4 regions of the Devosia sp. MC532 genome follow, and region 4 is predicted to be linked to each of the others. Evidence: predicted binding sites of a transcription regulator. Region 4 holds the regulator's gene; each other region holds the start of a gene.
What was found. Region 4 encodes LexA, which represses DNA repair genes until DNA is damaged. Its sites were predicted from a motif close to TGTTCNNNNTGTGTTCNG; they were not measured.

Region 1 (3,139 bases), on a different contig from region 4:
ATTGGCACGAAGGCCACGGTGATATCCGTTAGCGCCAGCATGTCGTCGGTTGGCTCTGTATCGCCAGCCACATAGACAGTCACATCGCCAAAGCTCAGTACGTAGCCATTGCCGACGCCCACGGGATGATAATTCATCCTGTCTGCCGTGATGTTGTGCGCCGCAATAGCACGCACTGGAATATCGAGCAGACTACCCTCTGCTCCATTGGCCAGAGCAGTTGCATTGGCTTTCAGTGCTGGAGGCAAAAGGTCAAACACTTCCTGATTGGTAATCAGCTTGGCATCCCCAGCGATGGCCATGAGCGTTTGCAGATGGAAGTGGTCCTGGTGACCATGTGTGATCACGATAGCATCGGCTGGCGGCAAGTTCGCATAGAGCTCAGCCCCGCCAACAGGGTCGACATAGATCGCTTTGCCACCCCACTCCAACACGAGGCTGGCGTGGTTTACTGGGTGAATGAGCAGATCGCCCCCGCTGGTTGGAATTGTGTCTGCGCTTGCCTCCTGCGCCATAACCAACCCTCCACTCGTGGCCGCACCCAAAGGCAGCAGTGCCATGCCAAACAAAACTGAACGTCGTTGTACCATTTCTTCCTCCAAGAAAATTCCCACGTTTGCCGAGTGTAAAGCGCTCTACCAAACCTATGCTTTGCATCAATATTGCAAAACTCTAACGCGCATCCCCCCTCGCACCAACCCAAATCTCATCTTCTGGCCAGTCGCAAAAGCAAAAGGGCCGCTCTCGCGAGCAGCCCTTCAAAAATTCTATGCCTGCTAAAGCGACATCAGAACGGGATATCGTCATCCATGCCGCCTGGCTCAAACACTGGCGCATTGGACGAAGGACGACGCGAAGCGCCACCCTGGTTGCCGTAGCCACCGCCGCCGCCACCGCCCTGGTTGCTAACGCCACGGAAACCACCGTCGTCCTGCTGACCACGGAAACCGCCGCCGCCACCGCCGCCTTCACCCTCGCCACGGCCGTCTAGCAGCACCATGGACGAGTTGAAGTTCTGCAGCACGATCTCAGTAGAATACTTGTCCTGACCGGACTGGTCCTGCCACTTGCGGGTCTGCAACTGACCTTCGATGTAAACCTTCGAACCCTTGCGCAAATACTGCTCAGCAACACGCGCCAGACCTTCCGAGAAGATCACCACGCGATGCCATTCAGTCTTCTCGCGCTGTTCACCGCTGTTGCGGTCCTTCCAGCGTTCAGAAGTCGCGATAGAAAGGTTCACAACTTTACCGCCATTCGGCAGGTTGCGGACTTCGGGCTCATTGCCCAGATTGCCCACGAGAATAACCTTGTTCACACTGCCAGCCATGGCAAATCCTTCCGAATTCAGTCCCGGTCTGCACCGTTACGGGACGCTCCAAGGAGGTGAGGCCATCCCCGGTGCGGGACACTCACCTAAGTCAGCCACCTTAAACCAGTCCGCCTCCCGGTACAGGCGCGCATTTCAGGTTCTTAACAACTGACTAATGTTCTCAAAATGTTCCACACCAAGGCCCGCCGGTCAAGCCCCTGCTGACACGGTCTGTCAGCAGGCTTGATGCAAGCAGACTTCCGAAGTCGCGCAGTATTCGGGGCTTGCTCAAATAAAATGTTCCCTTTACGTTCACAAAACATTTGAACCGGACTCGAAAACCTTTGCGTTGACGATCGCGTTAGCATTTCTTGCGCGCAACCCGACGCGAGCCTATGTGATGGCTTTCGCCAAATCCGTATAACTCCCATGGTGCAGCAGCCGCTGCGCCATTTGAAGCATGGACGACCAGATGAAGAACCCGCCGAGCCAAAACCGCGAAATCATCGTCCGCGGGGCGCGCGAACACAATCTCAAGGGCATTGACGTCAAGCTCCCGCGTGACAGCCTCATTGTGATGACCGGCCTTTCCGGCTCGGGCAAATCCTCTCTCGCCTTCGATACCATCTATGCTGAGGGCCAGCGCCGCTATGTGGAGTCCCTCTCTGCCTACGCCCGCCAGTTCCTCGAGATGATGCAGAAGCCCGATGTGGAACACATCGAAGGCCTGTCTCCAGCGATTTCGATCGAACAAAAGACCACCTCGCGCAATCCGCGCTCGACGGTCGGTACGGTCACCGAAATCTACGATTATCTGCGCCTGCTCTACGCCCGCGTTGGCATTCCCTATTCACCTGCGACCGGTCTTCCGATTGAAAGCCAAACCGTCACCCAGATGGTGGACCGCCTGCTTGAGCTCCCGGAAGGCACACGCCTTTATCTGCTCGCGCCGATCGCTCGTGGCCGCAAGGGGGAGTTCAAGAAGGAACTCGCTGAGCTGATGCGCCGTGGCTTCCAGCGCGTCAAAATCGATGGCGAATACCACGAGATCGAAGACGCTCCGGCCCTCGACAAAAAGTTCAAGCATGACATTGAAGTCGTGATTGATCGCCTTGTCGTTTCTCCCGATATCTCCGGCCGCCTCGCCGAAAGTTTTGAAACAGCGCTTGGTCTTGCAGAAGGCATTGCCTTTGCCGAGTTCGCCGATGAGAAGGACGACAAGGGCAATCCGCGTCGCCTGACCTTCTCCGAGAAATTCGCCTGCCCTGTTTCCGGCTTCACCATCGCCGAGATCGAGCCGCGCCTGTTCTCCTTCAACAATCCCTTCGGCGCTTGCCCGGTTTGTGACGGCATCGGCACCGAGCAAGGCATCGATGGCGATCAGATCGTCCCCGATACCGAGCTTTCGCTTAAGGACGGCGCCATTTTGCCCTGGGCCAAGACCAGCGCCCCCTATTACCAGCAAACCCTCGCGGCCGTTGCATCCCACTACGGCGCGTCAATGACCACGCCGTGGAAAGACCTGCCGTTTGAGGTTCAGCACGCCGTTCTCTTCGGCACCGGCCGCACTGCTATCGACTTCGTCTATGACGATGGCCTGCGCCAATACAAAACGTCAAAAGCGTTTGAGGGCGTAATCGGCAATTTGCAGCGTCGCTACAAGGAAACCGAAAGCGCCGGCACGCGCGAGGAAATCGAAAAATACATGTCGGCGAAGCCGTGTCTGTCCTGCGGCGGCTATCGCCTCAAGCCAGAATCCTTGGCAGTCAAAATTGATGGTCTGCACATTGGTCAAGTGACCGAAAAGTCCATCCGCAATGCCGCTGA
Region 2 (3,139 bases), on a different contig from region 4:
AGAAGGCTGAAAAGGCGCAAGCCAAGCTCAAGCCTGTGGTCGAGGCCGACGAGACGGTGGCTTCCGACGAAGCGTCCGCTTGAGAGTGAAGGGCGTCGAAATCAGTATGTGCGCTGTTTTGGTGCTGTTTTGCCATTGGATGGGGCAATGATGAGCCAGATCGAAAACGATGGAGCTGAGGTCTTGAACCACTTGGGCTGGTCAGCGTTTTTCCAAGATCAGCTCGCGGGCGATGAGCATGACCTTGTGCCATTGCGGATCGATGGCGTGCATCGCCGGCGATTGACGGGACTGTCAGACGCCGGTCAGATCCAGCTTGAGCTGCCGCCGCACACCAATACTGGTGATTTTGCGGTGGGGGATTGGGTGTTGGCCGAGCCCATTACCTCTCTCCTCGTGCGCAGGCTCGATCGCAAAACCGTGCTGGAGCGCAGCGCTGAAGGGCGTAAGCCGATGCAGCTGGTGGCGGCCAATGTCGACACGATGCTCATCGTTGCCTCGTGCAATGCGGACTTTAACCTCGCGCGCCTCGAACGCTATCTGGCTTTTGCCAATGAGGCTGGCGCAGAACCTGTCGTCGTGCTGACCAAGGCCGATCTGGCAGAGGATGTCGCAGCACTGGAGCAGCAAGCCTCGGTGCTACAGCGCGGCCTAGCTGTCATCTCGCTCAATGCGCGCGAAGAAGACGCCGCGGCCAAGCTGCGCCCCTGGTGCGGACCGGGCGCAACCGTTGCGCTCGTCGGTTCGTCGGGGGTGGGCAAGTCTACTCTCGTGAATACCCTTGTTGGTTCTGACGGGGGACACCCCCAGCTAACCGGCGCCGTCCGGCAGGGCGATGATAAAGGCCGTCATACGACGACCTCGCGATCGCTCCATGCCATGGCAGGCGGTGGTTGGGTGATCGACACGCCGGGCGTCCGGAGCTTGCACCTCAAGGATGTGGCGCAGGGCCTCGATACGCTTTTTGCCGAGATCACTGAACTTGCGCCCTCGTGTAAATTCCGCAACTGCAGCCATGACCATGAGCCCGGATGCGCCGTGCGGGCGGCAGTCGCCGCTGGCGAGCTTGATCCAGAGCGCCTTGAACGCTGGAAGAAACTGCAGGCTGAAAGCCGGGGGTAAGTGGGGGTTTTGGCCGGTGGCTCCACTCAGCGGGCAATGACGCTGGCTTGGTGGAAGGCCCCCTCACCCGACGCTGCGCGTCGACCAAGCCATTCGAGCATAGCTCTCACGGCCTTCTCCGCTAGGATCGGTCCACTGGACCGATCCCTTCACGCTCCGAAGCCCCAAAGGGAGAGGTGAAGAGACTTGGGCTTGTTGCCCCCCACCCTCAGTCCCTCCCCTCCAGGGGGAGGGAGGAAGAGCGGTGTTGGTGGGGGCTGTGGAGAGGCGTCCCGTTTTGGAACGTCAATGGTCTGCTTTATCAATTTCAAACCTGAGACGCCTGCAATCCCTCGTTTGACGGTGTGAAGGGCTAAAATAGTTTGGCGACTGTGCAGTTTACCTCTTGGTCAGAAGTCTTACCAAACCCCAAAGATTAACGAAGTTTTCACCAAGCTGAACGGGTTTTGGGGATTGCGGGGAGATTGAGGGGCACTGTGGACAGGCGCTTGTGTGTTGTGGGGATAAAACCGCTATATATAGCCGTGAACAAAAGCGGATTTATGCGTTGGCGTCGATTCGGTTCTGCTTCGTTCCAATTTTGTTCTGAGCGTTAAAATGCCAGCGATCACAGGGAAGACAGTGTGCTTTTCCGAGACGCGTGCGGAAGGTACTCGCAACTGCCGCAAGGACGGACTACATAGGCCCTAATGAGTTTCCGTCCTAACGCCCCGGTCAAGGCAATCCTTGGCCCAACAAACACTGGCAAGACCTACTTCGCCATCGAACGCATGTTGGCCCATCCCACCGGGATGATTGGTCTGCCGCTGCGCTTGCTGGCGCGCGAGGTCTATCAGCGCGTGGTCGAGCGTGTGGGCGTGCAGGCGGTGGCGCTGGTGACGGGCGAAGAACGCATCGTGCCGGAAAAGCCGCGCTATTGGGTGGCGACGGTTGAAGCCATGCCCACCGATATTCACGTCGATTGCGTGTGTATCGACGAAATCCAAACCGCGATCGACTTTGACCGCGGACATGTGTTCACCGACCGCATTTTGCATACGCGCGGCTTGCAGGAAACCTTGCTGCTGGGGTCGCTGACCATGGCCGGGGTGATCTACAAGCTCGTGCCGCATGTTGAGATTATCGAGCGTCCGCGCTTTTCGCAGCTGACATATTCGGGCTCAAAGAAGATGAGCCGCTTGCCAGCGCGTTCGGCCATTGTCGCGTTTTCGGCGCGGCAGGTTTACGCCATTGCCGAATTGATGCGCCGCGAACGCGGTGGCGCGGCGGTGGTGATGGGGGCGCTATCGCCCCGCACGCGCAATGCACAGGTGGAGCTCTATCAAAACGGGGATGTGGATTTCCTCGTGGCGACTGACGCCATCGGCATGGGGCTCAATTTGGATATTGGGCACGTCGCTTTTGCCGACGATAGCAAATTTGATGGGCGGCAGAGCCGTCCATTGACGCCGTCCGAACTCGGGCAAATCGCGGGCCGCGCCGGTCGTCACAAGCGTGACGGCACGTTTGGCGTGACCGGTGGGACCGAGGGATTCGACGAAGAATTGGTTATTGCGCTCGAAACACACGACTTCGAGCCGATAAAAGTGGTGCAATGGCGCAACAGCGCGCTAGATTTTTCATCTCTAGAGCGTCTGCATGCATCACTAGAAAAAGCGCCTAGCGACAGAACTTTAACCAGAGTTCCTGTGGCTACAGACCAATTGGCGCTAGAATTTCTGGCCAGAAATGAGGCGGCAAGCCTCGTAAAAGGCCAGAATAGCGTCAAACTCCTCTGGGAATGTTGTCAGATACCTGATTATCAGGGCATCTCACCTGCTGCGCATGGTGAGATCGTAACGCGCATTTACTCGGACTTAAGGCGAAAAGGTTCTGTCAACGCAGACTGGATTGCCGAGCAGGTGCGCTTTTGCGACAATGCAGAGGGCGACATTGACACTCTGAGCAACCGGATTAAGCAAATCCGGACTTGGACCTTTGTCGCAAATCGTAAAAACTGGCTTGAAGACCCAATTCA
Region 3 (3,139 bases), 160 kb from region 4:
GGGACATCGTCGTCTCGCGCAGGTGCACATACGGCATCTCACCCAGACCTTTAAATCGGGTGATGTCGATTTTGCTCTTGCCGGTGAACTCGGTCTTCATCAACTCATTCTTATGGGCGTCATCCCGCGCATAGAGCGTCTTATTGCCTTGAGTGATGCGGTAGAGCGGCGGCAGGGCAAGATAGAGGTGACCATTCTCAATGAGTTTGGGCATCTCTTGGAAAAAGAAGGTGATGAGGAGCGCGGCGATGTGCGCGCCGTCGACGTCCGCGTCGGTCATGACGATGATCTTGTCATACCGCAGCTCATCTTCAGAATAGCGGTCGCGGGTGCCGCAACCGAGCGCTTGGATGAGATCGGCAATCAGCTGGTTGGCGGCGAGCTTGTCTCGGCTTGCGCCAGCAACGTTGAGGATCTTGCCGCGCAGCGGCATAACGGCCTGCGTAATGCGGTTACGCGCCTGCTTGGCAGATCCGCCCGCCGAGTCACCTTCCACGATGAACAATTCAGCGCCCTGCGCCGCATTCTGCGTGCAGTCTGCGAGCTTGCCGGGCAGGCGTAGCTTGCGCGTGGCGCTGGCGCGATCGATCTCTTTTTCCTTGCGGCGACGCAAGCGCTCTTCAGCGCGCTCAACGGCCCAGTCGAGCAGCTTGCCTGCCTGGTTGGGCGAGGCCGCCAGCCAATGGTCGAACGCATCGCGCAGCGCTGTTTCAACAATGCGTGTGGCTTCTTGCGAGGCGAGCTTGTCCTTGGTCTGGCCAACGAATTCAGGTTCGCGCACGAACACCGAAAGCATTGCCGAGCAGGAGGTCAGTATGTCCTCCGCGGTCAGATTGGCCGCGCCCTTGTGCTTGATCAGTTCTGCATAGTTCTTGAGGCCCCGCAGTAGCACCATGCGCAGGCCCGCTTCGTGCGTGCCGCCATCGGGCGTCGGGACGGTATTACAATAAGACTGTACGCCGCCGTCACCCAGGGTCCATGCAATCGCCCATTCAACCGAGGCGTGGCTGCCGGGGCGGCCGGTCTTGCCCGCGAAAATTTCGTCGGTAATGCGCGTTTCGCCTTCGATCCGCGCCGTCATGAAGTCCTTGAGGCCGTCCGGATAGTGGAACACAGCCTTGGCCGGAACGTCGTCGCTGGCCAGTTCGTCGTCGCAGCTCCAGCGCAGCTCAACGCCACCAAAGAGGTATGCCTTGGCGCGGGTCATGCGGAAGAGGCGACCGGCATTGAACTTTGCGGTCGGGCCAAAAATTTCCGGGTCGGGATGGAAGCGGGTCGTGGTGCCGCGACGGTTCTGCACGCGGCCAACATTGACCACGTCCTGCACCACCTTACCGCGCGAAAACTGAATGCGATAAAGCTGTTGCTCGCGCGCGACCTCAACGATCAGGTCGTCCGAGAGCGCGTTCACAACCGAAACACCAACGCCGTGAAGGCCGCCGGATGTTTCATAGGCCTTGCCGTCGAACTTGCCGCCGGCGTGCAAAATCGTGTGCACGATCTCTAGCGTGGAGCGACCGGGGAACTTTGGGTGGATTTCGACCGGAATACCGCGGCCGTTATCCGAGATGGTCAAATAGCCATCGGCGCCCAAATGAACTTCGATGCGGGTCGCGTGACCAGCGATCGCTTCGTCCATCGAGTTGTCGATAACTTCGGCGAAGAGGTGGTGATAGGCGTTGATATCCGTGCCGCCGATATACATGCCCGGACGGCGACGGACAGGCTCAAGGCCTTCCAAAACCTCGATGTCGGCAGCACCATAGGCCTCCGGCGAACCGGAGACGCGAGGCGCGACTTCGGCTTTCGGTTTGATCTGTGGTTGGTCTTGCTGAGGAGCGGCTGCTCCGAAGAGATCTGACGACATACATTTTCCATCAGTTCGGCCCGAATCGGGCGAATTGGGTTTTCTACCATATCGCGAGGATTTTTGCCGGTCTGGACCTGCGTGCAATTCCCACAGATGAGCTGTGCTTCATTGCCGTCAAGGTGAACGATATGAGAACTCTGGATGTGCGTGACGGGTGCTTGTTCTCATTCCGGGACAGTGAGTGTCCCAGGATAAGTGGATGAATTTACGTTCTGTTTGTTTCTTGGGAGCACTTTTTTAAGTGCGTGCTGATACTCATGTGGACATACGGTTTTTGTATGGAGTTGCCGTATGAGGGCAGATCACTTGAGTATTGCGTATCAAACAAGTGTTCCCCGCCCAGCTGTGCCAGGACATTGGCCACACGCCGGAAATAGTATTGCGTACCGGCTGGCCAATCTCCGCACCTCGCGTGTTCTTGCGATGGTGTTGGCGATAGGTCTCTTTTATTTCTGCTGAATATCTTGTGCCGTCCTTCGGGGCGGCATAAACTTATGCATCGTTCAATGTCGAGACGGGAGGGTGACGTGACAATATTTCCGACGCATCGCCAGCGTGGTCCCGTTCATGCCCTGTTGCTTAGGCGGCAGGGCTGACCAGTCGGTCCGGACGATATTTCGCTCCTTCCCACTTGGTTCGCCCTTTATGGCGCTTCGGCTGATGCTGTAGCGCTGAATTGACGGCAAATGGCGCCACACTTGCGCCGATCCAATGAGCGAAATCCATGGGCACTCTCAGTCTCAAAAATGCCGGCCACCGTGCGGGCGATCTCTTATTCTCCAATCTCACTCTTTCCATCGCTGATGGCGACCGTGTTGGCCTTGTGGCGCCAAACGGGCGTGGCAAGTCTACGCTTTTGCGGGCCCTGGCGGGGGAGCTTGAATTGAGCGAAGGCGCGATCACGCGCTCGCGGGGCTTGAAACTCGGCTATATTCCGCAGGACATTCCGTCGGAATTCCTCACGCTCTCCTTGCGCGACTTCGTTGGCACGGGGCTCGACCGCAGCCAGCTCGAAAGCGAAGGCTGGCGTGTTGATGTGGTACTGGAGGAATTCTCCATCCCAGAAGAGTTTCGCGACAAGGCTCTGAACCAGTTGAGTGGTGGGTGGCAGCGCATGGCGCTTTTGGCGCGCTGTTGGGTTGGCGAACCAGATGGCTTGCTGATGGACGAGCCCACCAACCATCTCGATCTCTCTCGCATCGTCGCGCTTGAGGATTGGCTCGCTTATGCGGCGAAATCCATGCCGGTGGTTATCGCTAGCCACGATCG
Region 4 (3,139 bases):
CGCCTGAAGCGGCGGCTGGTGGCAATCTCGCGATCCTGCGTACCGGAGATCGTGTGCGGATCGACCTTAATAAGGGTGAAGCTGATATCCTCATCTCGGACGAGGAAATCGCGGCCCGCCGTTTGGATCTGAATGCAGAGGGCGGATATAAATTCCCCAAGCATCAGACCCCTTGGCAGGAAATCCAACGCGGCCTGGTCGGCCAATTGGGCGACGGCGCCATTCTGCGTGGTGCCGACAAGTACCAGCGCATTGCCCAGACCGAAGGTCTGCCACGCGACAATCACTAAGCGCGATATGCGTGAGAAAGGGCCCGCGAAAGCGGGCCTTTTTTATGCGCTCAGCCAGCGTGGCCGCGACTGGCCTATTTGTGGCTTTTGGCCGGCACTTATGGGCACCAGCTTTGGCGCGGACATGGCCTTTTAGGGCGCGAAGGGGCGCGTTCTTTAGAGCGGGAATATATGAAAATGGAGCTTGCGATCGGACTTAGCGGTGAGCGCAATGCTCGACTTTGCGCGTGTATTGGCTCAGCGCATGTGATGTCGAATGTCAGCAAGCGCGCGTTGGAAGATTATATGCCAGTCCGGGGAAAGGGGGGGATCATCGAGGCCGTGCCAGAAGAATAAAAACTCATGGCCGCCATCGTCACTGGTCGTGCAGGAAAAGGTCTCTGGCAGATCGCGACTGCTCACCGGCACAAAATGCCAAAGCTGGCCATCGGCAATATTGGCACTAGACCATCGCGGCCCTTCCGCAAGGTCGCCGACATAGCCGGTCTCTTCCAAGAATTCTCGCTGTGCGCCTGCACAGATCTCTTCACCCAGCTCGCGCGTACCTTTGACGATCTGCAGGCCGGCCAGTGGATGACGAAACGCTAGGATTTGCCGGGCAGGACCGACGCCCCGCAAAACAAAGGGGCAGAGTTTTTCAACTTGCCCCTCCGCCAATTCAGTACTTCCGCATCAGGCCGACCAGACGGCCCTGAACCCGGACCCGATCGGGCGGGAAGATACGGGTTTCATAGGCCGGGTTTGCCGCTTCCAGAGCGACCGTATCGCCCTTGCGGCGCAGACGCTTCAGGGTTGCTTCCTCATCGTCGACAAGGGCCACGATGATTTCGCCGTTTGAAGCCGTATCCTGCTTTTTGATGAGGACCGTGTCGCCATCAAAAATGCCTGCGTCGATCATCGAATCCCCGCGCACTTCCAATGCGTAGTGTTCGCCTGAGCCGAGCATTTCTGGCGGTACAGCGATGGTGTGCGAGTGGGTCTGGATTGCCTCAATGGGCGTGCCTGCTGCAATGCGGCCCATAACCGGAATGGAGATGGGGCGCGCATAATCGTCAGCGGCGGATAGAAGAGCACGCGCTGGGGGCGCGGCGACCTTGCCGAGAGTGCCTTCAATGACGCTGGGCTCGAACTTTGCCTTGCGGCCGCCCAAGGTCGGGTTCATCGAATCCGGGAGCTTCACCACTTCGAGCGCACGGGCGCGATTTGGAAGGCGGCGGATAAAGCCGCGCTCTTCGAGGGCAGTGATGAGACGATGAATGCCGGATTTGGACGCCAGATCAAGCGCATCCTTCATCTCGTCGAATGACGGAGGAATACCGCTCTCCTTCATCCGCTCATGGATGAACATCAGCAATTCGTGTTGTTTTTTCGTCAGCATCGGCCCCAGCCCCCAGAATCGGAACATAGACGGAACGACTATATGTGTTCCTCAAATGTTCTGCAAGTGTTGCCATGTTCCTGTCAGCACTGCCAAACGACTGTAATATGCGCATGCATAGATGGGTGGTTTTGGCCGATCCAAGCCTGAGCTCCAAACATGCGTAAACGCGTCACAGGCACAGTGCGGCGTTGAGGAGTAAATGCGACTCGTCAGCAAGACGGAACAGATTTAAAAAACCTTAATTTTCAACTTGCCAACCAAGCGTCTTCGCTCGCTAGATAGGCAGGAGAGATTTTTGTTCGTTTTTTGCACACTCATTGGGGGTTAAAATGACCGCTCTAACGAAATTCGGTCGACGCGCCTTTCTTTCGGCGGCCGCACTCGGCGTCGCAGCTCTGTCGCTGACCGGGTCGGTATTGGCGCAGGATGTGACCAAGATTGCAGCTGTGTGGACCGTTCCGGTTGAGCAGCAGTGGGCATCGCGCCTCCACCTCGCGCTGATCGCAGCGCAGGAACGCGGCGAGATCGAATATGTGTATTCGGAAAACGTGTCGAACACTGACTATGAACGCGTCATGCGCGAATATTCGGAGCAGGGCGCTAAGCTGGTGATCGGTGAAGCCTTCGGCGTTGAACAGCCAGCGCGTGCCGTTGCTGAAGAATACCCAGAAGTCATGTACCTGATGGGGTCCTCGCTCCAGCCAGTTGAGCCAAACTTCGCCACCTTCGACAACTTCATCCAAGAACCAAGCTATTTGACCGGCATGGTTGCGGGCATGAAGACCGAAACCAATAAGATCGGCATGATCGGTGGTTACGCTATTCCAGAAGTGAACCGTCTGATGAATGCCTTCATGCAGGGCGCACTCTCGGTCAACCCAGAGGTGAAGTTCTCGGTGAGCTTCATCAACTCCTGGTACGATCCTCCGAAGGCCAAGGAATCGGCATTCGCTATGATCGATGCGGGCGCTGACATTCTTTACGCAGAGCGTTTTGGCGTGTCTGACGCTGCCAAGGAACGCGGCGTTCTGGCCATCGGCAACGTGATCGACACCGCAGCGGATTACCCAGGCACCATTCTGGCGTCGGCGCTGTGGCACGGCGAGCCAATGATCAACAAAGCAATTGCCGACATTAAGGCTGGCAGTTTCACCGCTTCGGATTACGGCATTTATGCCTTCCTCGAGCACGGTGGTTCGAGCGCAGTTTATGATGAAGCGCTTGCTGGTGCGGACGCAGTTGCTGCGGCTAAGGCCAAGGAAGCTGAAATCCTTGCTGGTACTTTCAAGGTCGACATCAACGACGCTGAACCAAGCTCCAGCATGTAATCCTTTTTCTGGCCGGGTGTGGGTTTCCCCACGCCCGGCCTATTCTATTTTTTGGGGGCGGCAATGACCGACCAACAGGGGGATGTGGTGCTCTCACTTGAGGGGATCACCAAGCGCTTTGGCAAACTCACCGCGAATGA

Region 1: a site for LexA is predicted at 1,489-1,506, ahead of uvrA (excinuclease ABC subunit UvrA). Genes of this name have one in related genera too.
Region 2: a site for LexA is predicted at 1,693-1,710, ahead of JHC09_RS12595 (helicase-related protein). Genes of this name have one in related genera too.
Region 3: a site for LexA is predicted at 1,990-2,007, ahead of parE (DNA topoisomerase IV subunit B). Genes of this name have one in related genera too.

Annotation. Positions count from the first base shown of each region.
Region 1 covers NZ_JAEMNZ010000011.1:107,907-111,045, reverse strand. The annotation lists gene JHC09_RS14170 (MBL fold metallo-hydrolase) at 1-590, opposite strand, end outside; gene ssb (single-stranded DNA-binding protein) at 788-1,330, opposite strand; gene uvrA (excinuclease ABC subunit UvrA) at 1,785-3,139, shown strand, end outside.
Region 2 covers NZ_JAEMNZ010000009.1:132,550-135,688, forward strand. The annotation lists gene JHC09_RS12585 (hypothetical protein) at 1-83, shown strand, start outside; gene rsgA (ribosome small subunit-dependent GTPase A) at 151-1,122, shown strand; gene JHC09_RS12595 (helicase-related protein) at 1,812-3,139, shown strand, end outside.
Region 3 covers NZ_JAEMNZ010000001.1:345,057-348,195, reverse strand. The annotation lists gene parE (DNA topoisomerase IV subunit B) at 1-1,867, opposite strand, end outside; gene JHC09_RS01585 (ABC-F family ATP-binding cassette domain-containing protein) at 2,595-3,139, shown strand, end outside.
Region 4 covers NZ_JAEMNZ010000001.1:188,463-191,601, reverse strand. The annotation lists gene JHC09_RS00890 (IlvD/Edd family dehydratase) at 1-290, shown strand, start outside; gene JHC09_RS16825 (hypothetical protein) at 633-878, shown strand; gene lexA (transcriptional repressor LexA) at 949-1,668, opposite strand; gene JHC09_RS00875 (BMP family protein) at 2,001-2,999, shown strand; gene JHC09_RS00870 (ABC transporter ATP-binding protein) at 3,063-3,139, shown strand, end outside.